One region of the Niveibacterium sp. genome, then DNA from elsewhere that is predicted to be linked to it. Evidence: predicted binding sites of a transcription regulator. Region 1 holds the regulator's gene; the other holds the start of a gene.
What was found. Region 1 encodes LexA, which represses DNA repair genes until DNA is damaged. Its sites were predicted from a motif close to ACTGTATNTANATACAGT; they were not measured.
Positions count from the first base shown of each region.

Region 2: the regulator LexA is predicted to act here: its motif matches at 2,896-2,913, upstream of ACE3P0_RS13235 (ATP-dependent helicase).

Region 1 is NZ_JAYRDJ010000001.1:239,945-244,358, forward strand. It holds gene fabI (enoyl-ACP reductase FabI) at 1-311, opposite strand, end outside; gene ACE3P0_RS01085 (methyltransferase) at 400-1,626, shown strand; gene ACE3P0_RS01090 (hypothetical protein) at 1,657-2,241, opposite strand; gene lexA (transcriptional repressor LexA) at 2,251-2,853, opposite strand; gene ACE3P0_RS01100 (zinc-dependent alcohol dehydrogenase family protein) at 2,895-3,890, opposite strand; gene ACE3P0_RS01105 (peroxiredoxin) at 4,093-4,414, shown strand, end outside.
Region 2 is NZ_JAYRDJ010000019.1:2,756-7,169, forward strand. It holds gene ACE3P0_RS13230 (SLATT domain-containing protein) at 73-798, shown strand; gene ACE3P0_RS13235 (ATP-dependent helicase) at 812-2,875, opposite strand; gene ACE3P0_RS13240 (hypothetical protein) at 3,074-3,508, shown strand; gene ACE3P0_RS13245 (polyamine aminopropyltransferase) at 3,522-4,414, opposite strand, start outside.

The DNA of each region.
Region 1 (4,414 bases):
AAGTCGCCCTCGAGCGCCTCGCTCGGAGCGAAGGCGATTGAATGCACGAGACTGTCGAGGCCGTCCCACCGCTGAGCGATTGCTTCGAACAGGCTCGTGATCTGCGCGTCGTCGGCGACGTCGCATGGGAAGATCATGTCGGAATCGAATTCCGCCGCGAACTTGCTGATCCGCTCGTGGAAACGGTCGTTCTGGTAGGTGAAGGCAAGTTGTGCGCCCTCACGATGCATGGCCTTGGCAATGCCGTAAGCAATCGACCGATTGCTGAGCAGGCCGCAAATGAGGATGCGCTTGCCGGCGAGAAAACCCATATACAGTCTCCTTGTTGCAGACCCGGGATTATATCGGAGGTCTGTGCTTAACCCTTAACCCTGTCACGGCCGCAATGAAGGGCGGTTGATGCAGGTATATGAATTGCTGGAAGCCTTGGTGAAAGCTCTTTCGAACGAAGCAATTGCGCTTCGGCACGATCTTCTTGAGTCGGTGTTGCTGGCATCTCAGCCCTTTTGGCGCGAAATGCCGTTCCGCGTTGAGCGCCCGCAATGGGTGAATGACTATCCGGATTTGGACGACGCGCTGCAACGTATGCCTGCGGAGAGGCTTGGCGCGTTGCTCGATGATAACCGGGCCCTGGTCGAGTGGTTGGGGGATCGCGTGGCGGTTCCCGGCTACGGCGCTGATTTGCTCGACGTGCCGGCTCTTCCGCGAGAGACCGTGGGGTCGTCACTGCGTTCCGCGTGGGGCGTGCCAGGCAGGAAGCGGGCGCAGATCGAAGCCTTTGCCGCGGCGACCGCGAGTCTGAAAGACCCCGTCCTCGAGTGGTGCGCCGGCAAGGGGCATCTGGGGCGCTTGTTCAGCTTGACGCACGGTGTGTCGGTGACATCGCTGGAGATTGACGCAGAGCTATGTCGTGCAGGTGAAGCGCTTGCGTCCCGCGCTGGCGCGAGCACGCAAGCGTTTGTCGTGGCCGATGCCTTCTCCCGCGATGCTGCGAAACTGGTGTCCGGGCGTCACGTGATGGCCTTGCATGCCTGCGGTGATCTGCATCGCGACCTAGTCGTCGCTGCGACGACGCAAGGCTCTGCGGGACTCGCTGTTTCGCCCTGCTGTTATTACCGCCTACGTGAGGCGCGATACCAACCCTTTTGCACATCCTCACGTTTGGAGTTGTCGCGCGATGACTTGCACCTTGCGGTCACAGAAACCGTGACAGCACCGGGGCGAGGTGTGCGAGAACGCGACCGTGCAGCCCAATGGAAGCTCGCGTTTGTGGCGTGGCGTGAGACGCAGACGGCGGCGGGCTATCAGACTTTCAAGCCAGTGCCTTCAGCCTGGCTGTCGCAGCCGTTCGCTGAATTCATTTCGCGGCTCTGCGAACGAGAAGGTTTCGCGAGTCCTCCGTCTCGAGCCTTGGCGGATTTGCTACAACAAGGCGAGCGTCGATTTGAACTGATGATGCGGCGCTCGGTGGTGCGGCTTGCGTTCCGTCGTCTGCTTGAACTTTGGTTGGTGTGCGATCTCGCGGAGCCGCTGATTTCGCACGGTTTTGACGTGTCGCTTGGTGTGTTCTGCGACCGCAAGCTGACGCCGCGCAATCTGATGTTGAGGGCGACGGCGCCCGCATGAGTTGGCGGGGTAACTGATGGGCGTGCGCAGTCAGCGCCGCGGGGCAGTGCTTTCACTCTTGCTTACAATGTCGCGCTGTCGATAGGCGAGCCAGCGCGAGCGCCAGAAGTACGCCGAGAGGGCAGCCAAAGCGACGCTGGCGAGTAACCAGTACGTGACGTTCTCCCAGAACACCAGCGGGTCGCTGGCGATACTGAAGTGATGCTCGATCGGCTGGCGGATCGTGATGCTACCGGTGATCAGTGCCCGAGCGGCCTTCGATGCTGGCCATGCTGCGGGGAGCAAGCTGGCGAGTACCGCCGCACAGGCACTGACGATGTCGGCTGTATTGGCAGGCCGTTGGCGACCCGGACGGATGTTGCTTTCGACGCGCCAGTACAGCGCACTGACGAAACAGATCAAAGCGCCAAGTGGCAGGACGATGAGCCCAAGCCCGAAGGCTGTTGCAGCGCCGAGAAAAGTCGCGCCATCAAGCGCTGCGATATGCGACCACAGCGGTGCGAGTTGCCAGGCAAGCAGCGCAGAAGGTGTCGCAAAGATCAGCGTTAGCAGGAATAAACGTTTGCTACGGGCAAGCAATTGCTCGCCGCTAACGATTGCAATAGGGGCTTGCACGGTGAGATATCAATGAACGCCGTTGCGGATCAGTCCCACAACAATGCCTTCAAGTTCGAATTCGTCGGGATGGGGATCGATTGGCGCGAAGTCAGGGTTTTCGGCCAGCAAGCGAATTTTGCCGCCGCGACGCTCCAGTCGTTTCACGGTGACGTCGTCACCGAGCCGCGCAACGACAATCTGGCCGTTGCGCGCGTCAGGGGTGCGATGCACAGCGATCAGATCGCCATCCAGAATGCCCGCATCACGCATCGAAAGGCCTTTGACCCTCAGGAGGTAGTCTGCTGCCGGGGCGAACATTGCCGGGTCCATGTCGAGGCGCTTCTCGAGATTCTCGCTGGCGAGAATCGGACTACCGGCGGCGACTCGGCCGACGACCGGTAGGCCGGTTTCCTCGAGCAGGCGGATGCCGCGCGCGCGTCCTTCTTCCATAGCGATCGCGCCTTTCCGGGCGAGCGCTTTCAGATGTTCCTCTGCGGCATTTGGCGAACGGAATCCGAATGCCTCACAGATTTCGATGCGCGTCGGCGGTCGGCCTTCGGTGCGAACGGTGCGCCGGATGAGGTCGAGGATTTCAGCTTGGCGTGGGGTGAGGTCGGATGCGTGCGTCATGACTGTATTTTTGTACAGAACGCGGTGTAGTGCAAGCGCACTCACGGGATCAGCACAGCGGCGCCTTGCAGGCTACCGGCGCGCAGTTGCGCCAGTGCATGGTTCGCGCGCGCAAGCGGGAAGCGGGTGACTTCGGTGTGCACCGGATGTTGGCGCACCAGCTCAAGGAATGCCGTGCCGTCGTTGCGCGTGAGGTTGGCGACCGAGCGGATCTGGCGTTCGCCCCAGAGCGCGGCATAGGGGAAGCCGGGAATGTCGCTCATGTGGATGCCCGCGCAAACCACAACCCCGCCTTTGCGCAGCGCGCCAAGCGCTGTGGGGACCAATGCGCCAACCGGGGCGAAGATGAGTGCAGCGTCGAGCGGCTCGGGTGGCGTGTCGTCCGAACCGCCCGCCCATGTGGCGCCCAGCGAGCGGGCGAACTGCTGGCTATCGAGGTCGGTCGGCCGTGTGAATGCATAGACCTCGCGCCCCTGTTGGCGGACGACCTGAGCAACGATGTGTGCGGCGGCGCCGAAACCGTAAAGCCCGATGCGTGATCCGTTTCCGGCCATGCTCAGCGCGCGATATCCGATCAGGCCGGCACACAGCAGCGGGGCGAGCGATGCGGCCTCGACTCCATCCGGGAGCGCGAAGCAGTAGCGGGCGTCGGCGACGCAGTGCTCGGCGTAGCCGCCGTCGATCTGGCAACCGGTGAAGCGCGCCTGGTCGCACAGATTCTCGCGGCCGCTCACGCAATACGCACAGCGGCCGCAGGTCCAGCCAAGCCACGGTACGCCCACGCGCTGGCCGCGGCTGAAGTCACCAACGCCTGCTCCGACAGCCTCCACTCGCGCGACGATCTCGTGTCCCGGTACGATGGGCGTGTGCGCGTGCGGCAGTTCGCCGTCGACCAGATGAAGGTCGGTGCGGCAAACGCCACAGGCTTCGACGCGAAGGAGCAGTTGGCCGTATGCTGGCTGCGGCAGCGCGCGCTCGATTTCGACGAGCGGCTGATTCGGGTGTTGCAGTTGCATTGCGCGGGACGTGCGAACCATGAGATCTCCTGGTGGCGGATGCTTGTGGTGCAGCGTGGCTTGATCTAATCCTAGTGGACTTGCGGGCGCATGGCGCAGGAGGTGCGGCATGGAGTGCGGCGTCGGGGCAGATCGACTTCCGGTAGAATCCGGCCCACACCCGGGAGGCACAGCATTGGCTCCGGGCTGCGTTGCGCCGCACTTCGTGCTGCCCGACGCGGACATGGAGACTTTCGACCTGCGTGACGCGATGCAGCGTGGCGTGGTCGTGCTGTGCTTCTACCCTCGTGATGGAACACCTGCCTGTACGCGGCAGGCGATTGAATTCAGCGACCACGAAGACGACTTCCTCCGCGAAGGGGCCGCCGTCATCGGGATCAGCCCGGACGATTGCCTGACGCATGCCGCGTTTCGCGATGAGCATGGGATTTCGATCCGCCTGCTGTCCGATCCCGACCTGGAAGTGTGCCGACTCTATGGGGTGCTGCACCGACGTGAAGGTTGTGAGCGCGATACCGTGCGTCGCACGACCGTCCTGATCGATC
Region 2 (4,414 bases), on a different contig from region 1:
AATGCCCGTCGCTCCCTAGAACCCGCACAGCGCCCGCGCGCCGTGCTTACTGGCAGAGGCTTTGACGCAAGCATGCAAACGAGTTTTTCAGACTGGGTTTCCGGCGCCGACGAACTGAGCGCGAATTCTGCGCAGCGCCAGTTGCTCGCCATCCGCACCTCCGCCCGCAGCCGCTCGCACGCCGGGCTGCGCCTGCAGCGCCAGGGGCGCGCCTGGCTGGCAACGCTGATCGCGCTGTCGCTCGGCCTGATCCTGATCCCGCTTCTGCAGAACGCCGGCGTGCGGCTTGCGCTTGCCCCCAACGTGCTGAACCTGCTGCAGATCTTCCTCGGCGTATCGGTGCTGGTATGTGTGGTGCTGGTGGCCTCAGCCAACCATGCACTGCGCGCACGCGTGCTGCTTGAATGCGGCGACCGCTTGCGCGAACTGGGGCGCGAGTTCGAGAAGGTGTGCGAAGACGTCGGCCCCGGCGCGATCTCGTCGCACATCCTCGACGAGTTCCGCCTGCGCCATGCCGACACGCTGCGCAACCTCGAATCCCCGTCGCGCAATGACCAGCGCCTCGCGGTGCTCGACATGCCCACCGAACACCGCCTCGGCCGCGGCGAGCGCACCCGTCTCGCGCTACGCGCTCAGCTGACCAGCGTCTCCGGCCTCGCCCTGCCGCTCGTCATCGTGGCACTCGAAGCCGTCTTCGTCGCGCACGCGCTGGGCATGTCACAGCTCGGGGGCGATCCGCTGGTCGCCAGCAGCATCTCAGCCGGCGACGCCGAGCCCTCGCTGCGGATCAGCCGTTAGTCGCCCTACTCGCCTAACCCCACATCCCGCGCAGCTTCGCGGCGATATCGACGACAGCCTGCGGCGGCGGCGTAACAGCCCCCGCTGCGCTGCTTCCGGCCACCGGCCATACGGCCTGCTCGAAGTGCTCGAGCACGCCCGGCGGAATAAAGCGGGTGCGCTGCGCGTAGACATGACGATCGCCGCCACCGCTTTGCTGCGTAACGTAAAAGCGCTGTGGCGTCAGCAGATGCAATGCGTCCTTCGCGCGCGTCATCGCCACATAGAGCAGGCGGCGTTCCTCTTCAATCTCGGCGCTACTGCCGGTCGCAAGGTCTGAGGGAATGCAGCCGTCCACCGTGTTGAGCAGGTAGACCGACTCCCACTCCTGCCCCTTTGCCGAATGGATCGTCGACAGGATCAGGTAATCCTCGTCGAGCAGCGGCACGCCGGATTCATCGCTGGTGGCGTCCGGCGGATCGAGCGTCAGCTCGGTGAGGAAGCGCTCGCGGTTCGGGTAGCTGGCGGCGATGCGCTCCATCTGCAGCAGATCCGCCTCACGGATTGCGGCGTCTTCGTACTTGCGCTCGAGATGCGGCGCATACCAGCGGCGCACGCGTTCGAGATCGGCCGGCCAGGCGGCGCGCAGGCGCAAGTCGCCCAGGAGCTTGGGCAGCTCGCCCCAAGCCTCGCCGGCGGATGCGGGCGGCGCGAAGTCGGCCAGCGCGGCGACCGGGTCGTTCGCGGCTTCGAGCAGATCCACGATGCGCGCCGCGCTCTTCGGGCCGATGCCCGGCATCAGCTGCACCGCGCGGAAACCGGCGACGCGGTCGCGCGGGTTTTCGGCCCAGCGCAGCACCGCGAGCATGTCCTTCACATGGGCCGCTTCGAGAAATTTGAGCCCACCGAATTTCACGAAGGGGATGTTGCGGCGCGTGAGTTCGATTTCCAGCGGCGCACTGTGATGCGCGGCGCGGAACAGCACTGCCTGTTTCTTCAACGCCACGCCCTCTTCGCGGCGCGCGAGTACTTGCGTCGCCACGTAGCGCGCCTGGTCGGTCTCGTCGCGCACGGTGACCAGCTGCGGGCGCTGGGTGGCGGCCCGCTCGCTCCACAGGTTCTTCGTAAAGCGCTCGGCGGCAAGCCCGATCACCGCGTTCGAGGCAGCAAGGATCGGCTGCGTAGAACGGTAGTTGCGCTCCAGCGTGACCACCCTCGCCGGCTGCGCGAACTCGGCGGGGAAGTCGAGGATGTTGCGCACCGTGGCGCCGCGGAAGGCGTAGATGGATTGCGCGTCGTCACCAACCACGGTGAGGCCGTGGCCATCCGGTTTGAGCGCCCGCAGGATCGAGGCTTGCAGGCGGTTGGTGTCCTGATACTCATCAACCAGCACATGCGCGAAGCGCTGGCCCAGCTCGGCGGCCAGCGTCGGCTCGGCCGCCATGTGTGCCCAGTAGAGCAGCAGATCGTCGTAGTCGAGCACATCCTGACGCTGCTTGGCCGCCACATAAGCGCCGAAGAGCTTCTTCAGATCCTCTTCCCACATCGCACACCAGGGGAAGGCGTCGCGCAGCACATCGGCGAGCGGCGCGCTGGTGTTCACGACGCGCGAGTAGATCGCGAGACAGGTCTGCTTGGTCGGGAAGCGCTTTTCCTTCGCCGACAGGCCTTGCTCATGCCGCACCAAATTCATCAGATCGGCCGAGTCTTCGCGGTCGTGAATCGTGAAGGCAGGCCCAAGGCCGATCCGCTCCGCGTACTCGCGCAGCAGGCGCGCGCCGATGCCGTGGAAGGTGCCGGCCCAGCTCAGGGCTGCGCGTGCCAGCGCCGGATCATCACTGGCGCTGCCCAGGATACGCTCAACGCGACGCGTCATCTCCACCGCCGCCCGGCGTGAGAAGGTGAGCAACAGGATGCTCGCCGGGTCCGCCCCGCCCAGCACCAGATGCGCCACGCGGTGCGCAAGCGTGTTGGTCTTGCCCGAGCCGGCGCCGGCGATCACCAGCAGCGGCGCGGCGTCGGCGTACTCGACGGCGGCTTTCTGCTCGGGGTTGAGGCGCGACGCAGATGCGGCAGGGGCTTGGGCGACGGCGGACATGAACAGACCTGACGACAAAAGGTGTATGAATATACACCCTCGGACGCGCAGCGCAGTCAGCGCGCCGATGCTGGCGCGCCCCGCTGGATGTCGGCCCAGGCCATCAAAAACAGGCGCCGAATCCGCCTCGATTTGCCCGGCAAGACCCCGCAGGCTTGTCCATACTGTATCCACCAGTCATAGCCGGTGGAGGCTGCGATGCACATCATGCCCTTCGAAACCGTCAACCACGACGATGCACGGGCGTCGCTCGATGCTGATCTGCGGCGCGTTGTGCCGCCCTTGCGCAAGGGGGCTTACGACCACAGCCGCGACGCGCGGATCCACCTGAGCCCGCTGGCCGAGTATTGGCTTGCGGAAACGCATGATGACAATGCCGAGCTGCTCGCCGAACGCTTCCCCCATGTAGCGAACCGGCTCGCGTTGATCTGGCGCGAGCCCTTCGCCGCGCTGGACTACCTAGACAGCCTGATCACCGATACCCGCTGCGGCCGCCAGGGCTTCCCGGAGCCGGTGCTACGCGCGTTGCTGAAGCTGCACGACCGCTGCACCGCAGCGCTACCTCCGCGTAACCCCTTCCTGCCGAACGATCCGTGGGTTCGAGGCAGCGATTCGGGCGAACGCCGGCACTAGAACACCGCCGCGCTCAGCGGATCGCGTGCCGCCACTCGTCCTCGAAGGTCCGCACGAGGTTCTGGCTGTTCAGGTGATTCGGCTCGGCGGCAACGCGATCCATGTCGCGCGAGAAGCTGAACATCGCCGCCAGCGTGCCGCCATCGAGAAACCGCGTGGGCACCGGCAACGCGGCGGGCGGTTCGTAGGGCAACCGCCCCGCAAGGATGTAGCCCCATTCGCCGAAGGACGGCACCAACGCATGGTAGGGGGCGGTCTGAAAGCCCGCCTCCTCCAGCGTCGCGACCACCGTCCAGTAGGCCTTGCGTGCGTAGAACGGGCTGGTCGCCTGGATCACCGCGCGCCCCTCGGGCGCCACGTGGCGGGCGAGCAGCCGGTAGAACGCGGTGGTGTAGAGCTTGCCGACGGCGAAGTTGGACGGGTCGGGAAAATCCACCACGACGAAATCGAAACGCTCGCGTGAGTCCTCCAGCCAGCGCCCGGCATCGGTGTTGATCACCTGCACCTTGGGCGAGTGAAACGCATTGCCGTTGAGCGCACGCAGCGCCGGCGCATCGCGGAACAGCGAAGTCATGCCGGGATCGAGATCGACCAGCGTGACATGCTCGATCTGCGGATACTTCAGGATCTCGCGCACCGCAAGGCCGTCACCGCCGCCCAACACCAGTACGCGGCGCGCCCACGGCAGGCTCGCGAGACCCGGATGCACCAGCGCCTCGTGGTAGCGGTATTCGTCGGCCGACGAAAACTGCAGGTTGTTGTTGAGGAACAGGCGCAGGTCGTCCTTCCAGCGCGTCAGCACGATGCGCTGGTACGGCGTGGTGCGGGTGTAGAGGATCGGGTCCTGGTACATCTGCTGTTCGGCCCAGCCGGTAAAGCGCCCGGCGAAGCCAAAACCAGCCGCAA